DNA from 4 places in the Alteromonas sp. PRIM-21 genome. Region 3 is predicted to be linked to each of the others. Evidence: predicted binding sites of a transcription regulator. Region 3 holds the regulator's gene; each other region holds the start of a gene.
The links. Region 3 encodes MetJ, which represses methionine synthesis genes. Its sites were predicted from a motif close to TAGACGTCTAGACGTCTA; they were not measured.

Region 1 (3,183 bases), on a different contig from region 3:
TACGCAGCAGTTGAAGTTACATAGCATTTCACCTGACACGGCAACGCTAAGCGCGTCTAGTAAACGCTTTTCATTCTCAAGGAGCGTGCGTCGAAGCTGCTTTTATGGCTACTTAAGCGAACGGCCAGATTTAGAAGCGTTAGCGGTAGACCCTAGAGATGCTAATGTCATCTATACCGTCACAGAAGACGCTACCCGTACTGGCGCCTTAAGCCCTCGTTGTGAAACCAAGTACGAAGATACAGGCTCTACAGATTACCCAACCCTATTGGTTAAATTAACCCGCAAGGGCAATGGTGATGTTGAAATGTCAGAAGTACGTCCACTACAATTTCCGAAAGAGTTCGAAGTAGGGAACTTCCCCAATGACGGCATTGAAGGCCTCACTATGGCAGAAGACGGCACTTTGTATTTGGCGTTAGAAAAAGACAAAGCGGGACAGCCACGAGTCTTTACATTGTCTGTCGATAAAGACTTTTTCTCATCGAGCGATTTTGCAACCGTGAGCGAACCAGACCTACAGCTTCCTTCGTTTACCTCTGGTAATCACCCCATAAATGGCTTGGCTTTATATACGCACTCAACAGGCGCATCATATTTATTTGGCGCTGCAAGAAACGACAATGAATTATGGGTAATTGATACCACTGGCAGCAAGCCAACAAAGCGCATTCCCATTATTTTTGATGTTGCCAGTGACCAGAGTTGTGAACAGTACACAATGGATAATTCATCAATGGAAGGGTTAGTCACTATTGATAGTACGCTATGGATAATTAACGATCCGTGGGAAAAGAATTACATGAAAAATGCGACATGTGAGGCGCATAAGACGCGCTATGAAGATTTAGCACCGTTACTGTTTCCGATAGAAATCAATGACGTTTGGTTTGATTAGCGTCTATCTACTCAAGATGACCTTAAAACCGAAAAAGGGTTGCTACCAAGCAACCCTTTCGTTTTTAGCCAACCTGTAAACGCCGCTAAAAAAGCTGACTTTACTTATGCATCGCTGCGAAGGCGAGAAGCAAAAGTCTTTTTGAATTTTGCAAGCTTAGGTGCAACCACCATAGAGCAATACTGGTTCTGCGGATTGTTTTTGAAATAATCCTGATGATAGTCTTCGGCGTCATAGTAGTTATTCACGGCTACTATTTCAGTGACTACCGGGTCGGGCCAAATTTCTTCTTCTGTGATTTGTGCAATAATTTTTTCAGCTTCCGCTTTTTGTGCATCGTCGTGATAGAAAATTGCGCTGCGATACTGAGTACCCACATCATTACCCTGTCTGTTTAGCTGAGTAGGATCATGTAGCGCGAAGAAAATCTCTAGAATTTCACGGTAGCTGATGTTGTCTGCATCAAAGGTTACTTGTACCACTTCTGCATGACCAGTGCTTCCCGTACATACCTCTTCATAGGTTGGATCGGCTTTTTCACCTCCAGCATAGCCAGAAATTGCTTTTTCTACGCCTTCGACAGTGTTGAACGCGGACTCGATACACCAGAAGCATCCGCCTGCTAAAGTGGCCACTTGTAAATTTGCCATAATAAAACCTCTCTTAATCTTTGCTTGTAGTGTGGGTGCCCCTAGGTCACAACACAAGTCATCCAAGCGTGTTTTTTTATCGTATAAACGAATATTAAATAAGAATAACGTGCGACGGCTTAAAACGGTTTTAAACTGCACACGATAAGAGCACTCATAGTGCGCGGCAAACGCGATGTATTCTTTGTTTTTTCCATGTTTGCATGGGCGAAATCGTCTTTTAAGCGATAAGTGTCTTATGTGGCAGAGGTAGGTAGAAGTGATTATTTTTTATGATGGTTATTGCCCCTTGTGCATAGCCGAAATGCGTCATTTACGCAAAAGAGACAAGCATAACAAACTCACCCTGGTCGACATCCAGGCCCCTGATTTTGCAACTCGCTATCCTGCCATGGATTGGCATGCGCTTAACGCCAGAATTCACGGACTTCGCGAGGATGGCACCCTAATTACCGGACTTGATGTTACCCATGAAGCGTGGAAGGCAGTAGGTATGGGCTGGATTTATGCTCCGCTTCGCTGGCCTGTTATTCGTTATGCCGCCGATGCTTTCTACAATGTATTCGCAAAACATAGATATACCATTTCTTACCTTTTAACGGGAAAAAAACGCCAGTGCGACCGCTGTGTACCAGGAGAGCCGAATGGAAAATAACGTACTTATAGTGGGCGCATCTGGCGGTATAGCGTCTGCGCTTATAGAACAATATCGCAGTGCAGGCGCAAAGGTGTTTGCAATAAGTCGTGCAGCTGCATCTGAAAGTAACAACCTAGAGAATGTTTCGTATCATCAAATTTCTGAACAGGATGATAAGCACATTAGCGGCTTTGTAAAACAACTCGCTGAGCAAGGCGTTGTGTTAAATACGGTAGTAATAACAACCGGTTTTTTGCATAACGAAAACGATGGTATTCACCCCGAAAAACGCTTAGAAGATGTCAGTGAGGAAGCCCTGACAGCGTACTTTGCGACAAACAGCATTATTCCCTCTATATGGCTTAAGCATTTGGTCAATGTTATGAGTAAAGAAGGGTCTACCCTTGTTTGCCTAAGCGCGAGAGTAGGGAGCATATCAGACAACGGGCTTGGCGGATGGTATGGCTACCGTGCATCGAAAGCCGCGCTCAATATGTTTGTTAAAACAGCATCGGTAGAGTACAAGCGCAGATTAAAAGACGTCATGCTGGTATGCTACCACCCAGGTACTGTTGATACAGGACTGTCGAAGCCATTCCAAAAAAATGTAGCCGCTAAAAAACTCTTTACACCAGAGTTTACTGCCAAACAACTTGTTCACCACCTTTCAGCGCTTGATCGGGACCAAGCTTGCCATTTTATTGACTGGAATGGTGAAGTGGTAACTTGGTGATACGGTCTATCATCGTTTCAGCAAGTTCAACATCAAGACTTTTTATTTCACTGCTGTTACCATGCTATTTTGGGAATGGTGCAGCGTATTGATACGCCCATAGAGGTAGCAATACAACGCGTTGACGCCACACGTGAGTCATAACAACAAACGCCATCCTAATAATAAATAATACCAGTTCGCTCGGCTTGATTCCGACGAGAATCAAGAACGAACAACAAGTACAAATTGTGAGTGCAAAAAAGTGATTGTTTTATACAAGGCT
Region 2 (3,183 bases), on a different contig from region 3:
TGAAGATGTCACTGCGCGCACGGCAAAATTGCTTGAGCAGGCCTCTCAGCAAATGGCTGAGTCAGCCCTTGTATCAACGGCTAGCGATAGCGAAGCGCACGTCAACAAAGAAGAAGCGTTAGCTGAAGAGGTTTCTTCGTTAATTGAAAGTCAAAATTTCAAGACGATTGATAGCGAAAAACAGCATTCACCCGTAGACGTACCTGTTCAGGCAGAAGAAGAAAGTGAGGTAAGTGTTCCTGAGAGTTTAAAAACTCCACTAAAGGATACTCTCGGTTTCCGCTTTCAGGCGCTATTCTTTGAGGTTGCAGGGCTAACACTTGCGGTTCCCTTAACTTCGTTAGGGGGTATCCACCAAATTGAAAAAATAGGCCCTTTATTTGGAAAACCTGACTGGTTTATGGGTGTAATGTTGCACAGAGAGTCTAAACTAAGTGTTGTTGACTCTGCAAAATGGGTAATGCCAGAAAAATACGACGAAAATCTCGCACAATCGCTCAACTACCGATATCTTATAATGTTAGGAGAGAGTGCGTGGGGACTAGCAAGCGAAAAGCTTGTAAACACGGTCAATTTGACTACCGATGACGTAAAATGGCGCGAGTCCACAGGTAAACGTCCCTGGTTAGCAGGGATGGTTAAAGAAAAAATGTGTGCGTTAATTGACGTTGAAGAATTAATATCTATGCTTAACAAAGGCTTAGGCAGTAACGACCAGACGCCATAGTATTGGGAGCCAGGTTCATGAGCGATGAAAGAATGAATAATAACGCTAGCGACAGTAACGATGAAGTCCTTCAATGGGTGACGTATCGCTTAGGTGAAGAAACGTACGGTATTAACGTAATGCAAGTACAAGAAGTATTGCGTTATACCGAAATAGCCCCTGTACCCGGTGCGCCTGATTATGTGCTTGGTATTATTAACTTGCGTGGTAACGTGGTAACTGTCATCGATACCCGTGCGCGTTTTGGGCTACCACCAACGGAAATCACAGACAACACTCGTATAGTGATCATAGAGTCTGACGAACAGGTTGTCGGTATCTTAGTGGATAGTGTCGCCGAAGTGGTGTACTTAAAATCTTCAGAAATCGACAGCGCCCCTAACGTTGGTACTGAAGAAAGTGCTAAATTTATCCAAGGCGTTAGCAATCGTGATGGCGAACTGCTTATTCTTGTCGATTTGAATAAATTGCTCAGCGACGAAGAGTGGGATGAGCTTAGCAATATCTAAACAATGAATAGGCGGCATGTATTGTCTATGTCGCCTACATTTCCCCAAGGGTTACGTCCATGGAATGGCAGCTTGCTGCACCTACCTTAATTGAACTTATCTTGTGCTGTTTTATCATTGTGCTTGCTGTTACTGTAAGTATTCTGTATTCGCACATTAAGCAGTTACGTACAGCTTTAAGCGATAGCGAGCAAAATAGTGCATCGGCCATTGCGCGAATTGAGGCGCTCGCTAACAACGCAAACAATCAACAAACCGAGGCGCAAGCACGCACTCTGGTCATCACTCGCCACCTTCAAGAACTAGACGAAAAGCAAACTGATATAGAAAATCAGCTTCGCGAACTCAAAATGCAAGACCCTTCACTACGTTTATATCAGCGTGCTGCAGACTTAGTTAAGCAAGGCGCCAGTATTGATGAAATTATTGAGGCCTGTGACATTCCTCGCGCTGAAGCTGAGATGTTAATGATGGTGCATAAGCAAAATAGCTAGTTGTTTGTATCGATAGGCTCGCCTTAAAAAAAGAAACGTTTAGACGTCTAGACGTAAAGATGTTGACATATCGCCAGTTATAGACACAATACAGGTATTGTAATTTATCACTGGAGTCCTCTATGCCAATTCGTATTCCTGAGCAATTACCCGCGCAGAATGTACTACTAGGTGAAAATATTTTTACCATGGACATGGACAGGGCTGCCAATCAGGATATTCGTCCTCTTGAAGTCGGCATTCTTAATTTGATGCCGAACAAGATAGAAACGGAAGTGCAGTTGCTTCGCCTGTTGTCAAATACGCCGCTGCAAATAAACGTAGACTTGATTCGAATTGATAATCAAGCACCAAAAAATACTCCCCAATCACACATGGATGCCTTCTACCACGACTTTTCAGCAGTCGCGAACAAAAAATACGATGGCCTTATTGTTACTGGCGCACCCCTAGCGCTCATCGACTATGAAGAAGTGAAGTATTGGGAAACCATGACCAAAATATTGGAATGGGCACAGCGGCACGTTAACTCTACTTTATACCTGTGCTGGGCTGCTCACGCTGCTATGTATCATTTTTATGGTATTACTCGAAAGATTAGAGACGAAAAGTTTTCAGGTGTTTTTCAACATAAAGTGAACGACCCGAACAATGAGCTTTTAAGAGGCTTCGACCCAACTTTTCATGCCCCTCACTCTCGTTACGGGCATATCGATACTTCTCTGTATAACAGTGTCGAAGGCCTTAGCGTTGTGGCAGAATCTGAGGAGGTGGGTGCCTATATAGTAGCGTCAGAAGACAAGCGAATGGTGTTTGTAACAGGCCATCCAGAATATGACCCTGATACGCTTAAAGACGAGTACTTACGGGATATTGCCGCGGGTCAAACCCCAGCAATGCCAAAAAATTATTTTGAAGGGGATGATCCAGCCAAGTCTCCTATTGTACAGTGGCGCTCGCACGGCAGCCTATTGTTTACAAACTGGCTGAATTATTATGTCTATCAGACCACGCCTTACGATTTAAGTCAGCTTGCTGAAAAGTCACAGCCAAAGAGGTAGCACGTGAGCCAAAGAGAAATTTCTAGCGCGCAGGCAACGCTTACAGAAGCCGCTAAAAAACGCATTCTTATATTAGACGGTGCGATGGGCACCATGATCCAACGCCACAAGTTGGAAGAAGAAGATTACCGCGGGACACAGTTTGCAGACTGGCACTGCGACGTAAAGGGTAATAACGACCTATTAGTGCTTACCCAGCCAGACATTATTTACCAGATTCACTGTGATTATTTCGAAGCTGGCGCGGATATTATAGAAACCAATACCTTTAACGCGACGACTATCGCTATGGCCGATTATGATATGCAGGCTCAATCACGGGATATTAATGTGGCTGCGGCTAAGTTAGCGCGTAAAGCTGCCGATGAATTCACCGCAAAAACTCCTGAGAA
Region 3 (3,183 bases):
CCATTACAATACACCCTCAAAATATTAAGCGGTTTAATAATAAATTTTATGAATGACAATTATAGGCTTATTTTACTGGTCTAATTAGTATGCCTCACCTACATTGATAATTGAGAATTCTGATCAGATATGTACACAGTGATTGGCTGTGTTAGAGTTGCGATCGGCACCTTGATAGTGAGCATTAATTTTATGAATAATGCTTTACTATAAAGGCTCGTGGCGCTTTTGGATATAAATGTAGGTCTAAATGTTAGTCCTAATATCAACAGCGATATGTGAGGAAAGTCAGAAAGCGTTAACGCTAGGTCTGCAGTTTCCAACGTACCACACCAGTGCTCACAACTATTTATAATCACTTTTGTCATTAGTTGGTTGTAACGCGCTTATGTTTATCTACCTATAACTACAACGATAATAAAATAGCTACAGAGCGTGAACGAAAACACCGATGAACCCTACATCTAAGGATACTTTTTTACATGTCAGATTTTAGACAACGCGCACTTGACTATCACGCCAGCCCCACACCTGGAAAAATTCGCGTAGAGCTATCTAAGCCTGCCGATAGCGTCGACGATCTTGCTCTTGCTTATAGCCCGGGTGTTGCCGAACCGGTGAGAGAAATCGCCGAAGATGCAGATAATGCCTATAAGTATACGGGTAAAGGCAACCTTATTGCTGTTATTAGTAACGGAACGGCAATTTTAGGATTAGGCAATTTAGGCCCATTAGCTTCAAAACCTGTCATGGAAGGTAAAGCGCTTCTATTTAAACGCTTTGCTGGTTTAGATGCCATTGATATTGAAGTGAAACATCGTACGACGGAAGAATTCATCAATACTGTAGCTAATATTGCTGATACGTTTGGCGGTATTAACCTAGAAGATATCAAAGCGCCGGAATGCTTTGAAATTGAGCAAGAGCTCATTAAGCGCTGTAAAATCCCAGTATTCCATGATGATCAGCACGGAACCGCTATTGTAACCGCCGCAGGTATGCTTAACGCTTTAGAGATTCAGGGCAAAAATATAGAGAACGCTAAAATTGTTTGCATGGGCGCTGGCGCAGCAGCGGTTGCCTGTATGGAGCTACTGATTAAGTGTGGTGCCCAGCGTGAGCGTATCTACATGTTAGATAGAAAAGGCGTTATCCACACTCGTCGCGAAGATTTAACTGAGCACAAGAAGCTGTTTGCTAACAACACTGATAAGCGCACCCTTGAAGATGTAATGGAAGGCGCAGATATCTTTGTCGGTGTATCAGGCCCTGATGTTTTACCTCCAGAAGCGCTTTCTTTGATGGCTGACAATCCAATTGTATTTGCATGCTCTAACCCTGACCCAGAGATAAAGCCTGAACTCGCTCACGAAGTACGTAAAGACCTAATTATGGCTACTGGGCGCTCAGACTACCCTAACCAGGTAAACAACGTGCTGTGCTTTCCATTTATTTTCCGTGGCGCTCTAGACGTTCGCGCTACAGCTATTAATGACGAGATGAAAGTGGCGGCAGTTGAAGCCCTTCGTGCTATTACAAAAGAACCCGTCCCAGAGGAAGTATTAGCCGCAAGTAAAAGTGACAGCCTAACGTTTGGTAAGGATTATATTATTCCCAAGCCTATGGACCCACGTCTGTGCGAGCGTATTGCTACCGCTGTATCTAAAGCGGCTATTGAGTCGGGCGTTGCACGAGTGCCTGAAAGCCCGGAAGAATAAAGGTACATAAAAACGGCGCTGTGTTGTAGGTAATTACTTACATCCGCTAACATACAATACAGGGCCGTTTCTCTTTAATGCTAGATATCAGTCGTCTTCAGACACATCATTTTCGAAGCTTGGATCAATACCCATTTCTTCCATTATGCGCCTAGCTTCAGCCGGCACGCGATTAGGGTTGTCTTTACGCAGGTCATCGTCGTTAGGCAAAGGTTGTCCGGTAAACGCGTGTAAAAACGCTTCACACAACAGTTCCGAATTAGTGGCGTGGCGCAAATTATTGATTTGGCGGCGGGTACGCTCATCAGTAAGTGCTTTAAGCACATTAATAGGTATAGAGACAGTGACTTTTTTTACCTGCTCGCTCTTTTTCCCATGCTCTGCGTAGGGGTGAATATATTTACCGTTCCATTCTGCCATTGTACTAACTCGGTCTACTCTTTTTATATTATGAAGAGAAATTCTAAACAAGTTCACGAAAAGGTCAATTGAGCAGTGTAAACCTCTTGACGTCTAGACATATATTCTTTAATTTAGACGTCTAAACGTCTATAAGATTACACTTTTGAGAGTATAAACCATGGTTTCTTACGCACAAGGTATCGATGCATTAAACCAGTCCCTGTCGGAGCTGCGTGATATTGATGTATCTTTTGAATTCTTTCCGCCTAAAACGGAAGCCATGGAACAAACCCTGTGGAAGTCGGTTGAACGTCTAGCCCCGCTGAAGCCAAGCTATATGTCGGTTACTTACGGCGCCAATAGCGGTGAACGTGACAGAACCCACGATGTGGTAAAACGTATTCAACAGCAAACAGGCGTTGCTGCCGTTCCTCACTTAACCTGTGTCGACGCAAGCCGTGATGAATTAAAGCAAATTGCAAAAGACTACTGGGATTCTGGCATTCGCCGTATTGTCGCCCTGCGTGGCGACTTGCCTAAAGGGGTAGACAAAACAGAGATGTATGCCTCTGACTTAGTTGCCTTACTAAAAGACGTTGCCGATTTTGATATTTCAGTTGCTGCCTACCCGGAAAAACACCCTGAAGCGCCAAATGCGCAGTTCGACTTGCTAAACCTTAAACGCAAAGCTGAAGCTGGCGCTACCGAAGCGATAACCCAGTTCTTCTTCGATACGAGTGTTTACCTGCGATTTAGAGACCGTGCAGCCGCCGCGGGAGTAGACTTAGACATAGTTCCAGGAATTTTACCTGTGACTAACTACCAAACGTTAGTAAGGTTTGCTGGCTTTACGGACGTGCACGTTCCCGGCTGGTTGCACAAGATGTTCGACGGTCTTGATGCAGATGATCAAGCCACTCGTAACCTAATAGGCGCTAATATTGCCATGGACCAAGTGAAGGTACTGGCAAAAGAAGGGGTGAAGCACTTTCACTTCTACACTCTCAACCGTAGTGAACTAAGCTATGCAATCTGTCATATGCTAGGTGTGCGCTCCGGCGAT
Region 4 (3,183 bases), on a different contig from region 3:
TGGCGAAGACGTTGAGTACACATCTGCGCAAAAGTTCTTCGGCTCGGCGCAGGGTAACTACAAGCTAGAAAACCCAGACAACCGTCTATTTGCCTTCGCGTCATATGAAGACGACCGCTTTAGTAACTTTAACTATCAAGCAACGGTAGCAGCGGGTTGGAACCAAAAAGTGCTAGAGAATGATCGCCACACTCTAGAATATTCAATTGGTCCTGGTTACTCGTTCATTGAAACACAAGAAGATGAAAATCTTGATAGCATGATTGTTCGTGCGTCAACAGCGTATTCTTGGAAAATTTCTGACACTGCTAAATTCACGCAAACCGTGAGTACAGAAGTGGGTTCTGACAACACGAAGTCACGTGCTGAATCTGCTCTTACTGCTACGATCAGCGGAAACCTTTCTATGCGTCTTTCGTTCAAATTGGATCACAACACAAACGTTGATGAAGACGTAGAAAAACTTGATACAGAAACAGCTGTAAGCCTAGTTTACAACTTCTTCTAAACTCAACTGAAGCGCCTTGACTGCTCAGTTGTGCGTTGAGGCGTTTAAATGTTTTGCTTAGGTAATTCTTTTCTGCACTGATGCCATAGTGTTGTTTGAGCAGGCTCTTGCATAAAAGGGTTACTGAGTGAAACAAAAGTACAGATACAAAAAACGCTGCATTGTTGCAGCGTTTTTTTAACTAAATATTAAGCAAGTTTTTGATTAAACGTTTTGTTTAATGAAGGATTCTGGTCTTAATAGTGCCGTCAATTTGCTGAAGTTCCGCTAGTGCTTCATAGCCGCGATCTTCTTTAACATCCACTACCACATAACCAATTTCAGAGTTAGTTTGTAGATACTGAGCTTCAATATTGATGTCTTTTTCCGCAAAAGCTTTGTTGATTTGCGTAAGAATACCTGGCTGGTTTTTGTGTACGTGAAGCAAACGCGAACGACCAGTGTGCTCAGGCAGTGATACTTCAGGGAAGTTAACCGCCGACAACGTAGAGCCATTATCGCTGTATTTTGCCAACTTACCCGCTACTTCAATACCAATGTTTTCCTGCGCTTCCTGGGTGCTTCCGCCTACGTGAGGAGTAAGAATAACGTTGTCGAACGCGCGAAGCGGCGATTCAAACTCTTCAGTGTTAGACTTAGGCTCTACAGGGAAAACATCGATGGCAGCGCCGTTAAGATGGCCACTTTCCAGCGCCTTAGCCAGTGCGTCAATATCAACTACTGTTCCGCGAGAGGCATTGATAAGAATGCTGCCTTTTTTCATTTGAGACAGTTCTTTTTCGCCAATCATATCTTGGGTCTGCGGCGTTTCAGGAACGTGTAGCGATACCACATCAGAGGTATTAAGCAGCTTTTCAAGTGACTTCACCTGAGCTGAGTTACCCAGCACTAGTTTGTCTTCGATATCGAAAAATTGAACACGCATACCAAGGTGCTCAGCTAGAATACTAAGCTGTGTACCTATGTGGCCATAGCCGATAATACCTAAAGTTTTTCCGCGAGCTTCGTACGAACCTACTGCGGTTTTTTCCCATTCACCGCGGTGAGCTTTGGCGTTTTTGCTAGGCACTTGGCGAAGCAAAAGAATAATTTGCCCAAGAACAAGTTCTGCAACCGAGCGAGTATTAGAAAAAGGCGCGTTAAAAACGGGAATACCACGGCGCTGCGTAGCTTCAAGGTTAACCTGGTTAGTACCAATGCAGAAACAACCAATAGCAACAAGCTTTTGTGCCGCATCAACTACTTTCTCGGTAATCTGTGTACGTGAACGAATACCAACAAAGTGGGCGTCTTTAATCTTCTCAATTAACTCATCTTCAGGAAGAGAGGTTTTGAGAAATTCAATGTTGCTATACCCATTGCTTTGTAGTGTTTCCAAAGCACTTTGGTGTACACCTTCTAACAACAAAATTCGGATTTTATCCTTCTCTAATGAAACTTTGCTCATGAACTCGCTATCTCTCGCTGATTTAATTGGGGTTGCTGGCAGTGCCAACCATAGGCTCTCATAAATTTTAAGTAGCTAACATCTAAAGATGCACTACCTTATTTGCAACAAAGCCTTAGTTTAGCGCCTGCTATCTAGCGTTTTAGTTACGCTAATTGCTTTAATAATAAAGGTTCATAACCTTAAGCAACATAAACATCTAGCTGTAAAATAGTATTAATTAAGACATCTAGACGTCTAAACGGAAATTAACAGAAAACACGCTAAGTTAAAAGCAGTATTTCGCTTAGCTTTTCAACAAAACGCTAGATTAGGGGCGGTTAAGCCGCCCGTATCACTTGAAGGTTTCAACACCATTGTCGGTTGCACTTAACACTATATCTGCGCCACGTAGCGCAAAAATACCGTTAGTTACTACGCCCGGAATATTATTTATCTTTTGCTCTAACTCACGTGGGTTTAGTATTTCAAGATTGTGAACATCTAAAATAACGTTACCGTTATCTGTTATAACGCCTTGTCTGTACTCGGGGTCGCCACCTAGTTTTACCAGTTCGCGAGCGACAAAAGAGCGAGCCATAGGAATAACTTCTACAGGAAGTGGGAAGTCACCTAAAACAGGCACGCGCTTACTTTCATCTACAATACAAACGAACGTGGTAGCAGCACCCGCGACAATCTTCTCGCGTGTCAGAGCTGCGCCGCCGCCTTTAATCATATGTTTGTGTTCAGTGACTTCGTCGGCACCGTCAATGTAAACTGAAAGGTTGCTAACTTCATTTAACTCGAAGACTTCGATGCCCAAGGCTTTCAAACGCTCGGTAGATGCCTCTGAACTTGAAACCGCGCCTTCAATTTTGTGCTTAATTTTGCCCAGTTCTTCTATGAAAAAATTGACAGTAGAGCCCGTACCCACACCGACAATACTGTCTGCTTCAACATAGTCGATGGCTGCTTTGGCTACGGCTTGCTTTTTTTCGTTCTGATCCATGGTTACTCTCCAACTTATTATGCTTGCAAGTGTAACTTATAAGTGAACATGAACCCATAAGTTCATAGGTTCAATTTGATATAGTGAAATTACGGTTTAGTGAATATAAGTGTGCGAGAAGGGGTCACTATAGCATTGAGCGGTACATCCCACGGCGCAGTGGGCAGGGCATCAACTTCTTGCACATCGTGAGCGATACCTACCAATTTTGGAGTATGCTGATTCAAGGCTGATTGA

Region 1: a site for MetJ is predicted at 1,625-1,642, ahead of msrA (peptide-methionine (S)-S-oxide reductase MsrA). Genes of this name have one in related genera too.
Region 2: a site for MetJ is predicted at 1,771-1,788, ahead of metA (homoserine O-acetyltransferase MetA). Genes of this name have one in related genera too.
Region 4: a site for MetJ is predicted at 2,186-2,203, ahead of serA (phosphoglycerate dehydrogenase). Genes of this name have one in related genera too.

The regions. Positions count from the first base shown of each region.
Region 1 is NZ_JADOEK010000011.1:129,055-132,237, forward strand. Features, by position in the region: gene IW644_RS15565 (hypothetical protein) at 1-898, shown strand, start outside; gene msrA (peptide-methionine (S)-S-oxide reductase MsrA) at 1,003-1,548, opposite strand; gene IW644_RS15575 (thiol-disulfide oxidoreductase DCC family protein) at 1,808-2,203, shown strand; gene IW644_RS15580 (SDR family NAD(P)-dependent oxidoreductase) at 2,193-2,918, shown strand.
Region 2 is NZ_JADOEK010000001.1:132,462-135,644, forward strand. Features, by position in the region: gene IW644_RS00515 (chemotaxis protein CheW) at 1-727, shown strand, start outside; gene IW644_RS00520 (chemotaxis protein CheW) at 745-1,236, shown strand; gene IW644_RS00525 (DUF2802 domain-containing protein) at 1,296-1,730, shown strand; gene metA (homoserine O-acetyltransferase MetA) at 1,853-2,791, shown strand; gene IW644_RS00535 (homocysteine S-methyltransferase family protein) at 2,795-3,183, shown strand, end outside.
Region 3 is NZ_JADOEK010000013.1:47,588-50,770, reverse strand. Features, by position in the region: gene IW644_RS16695 (malic enzyme-like NAD(P)-binding protein) at 483-1,718, shown strand; gene metJ (met regulon transcriptional regulator MetJ) at 1,806-2,138, opposite strand; gene metF (methylenetetrahydrofolate reductase) at 2,299-3,183, shown strand, end outside.
Region 4 is NZ_JADOEK010000002.1:403,696-406,878, forward strand. Features, by position in the region: gene IW644_RS06125 (DUF481 domain-containing protein) at 1-508, shown strand, start outside; gene serA (phosphoglycerate dehydrogenase) at 726-1,955, opposite strand; gene rpiA (ribose-5-phosphate isomerase RpiA) at 2,290-2,946, opposite strand; gene IW644_RS06140 (5-formyltetrahydrofolate cyclo-ligase) at 3,036-3,183, opposite strand, start outside.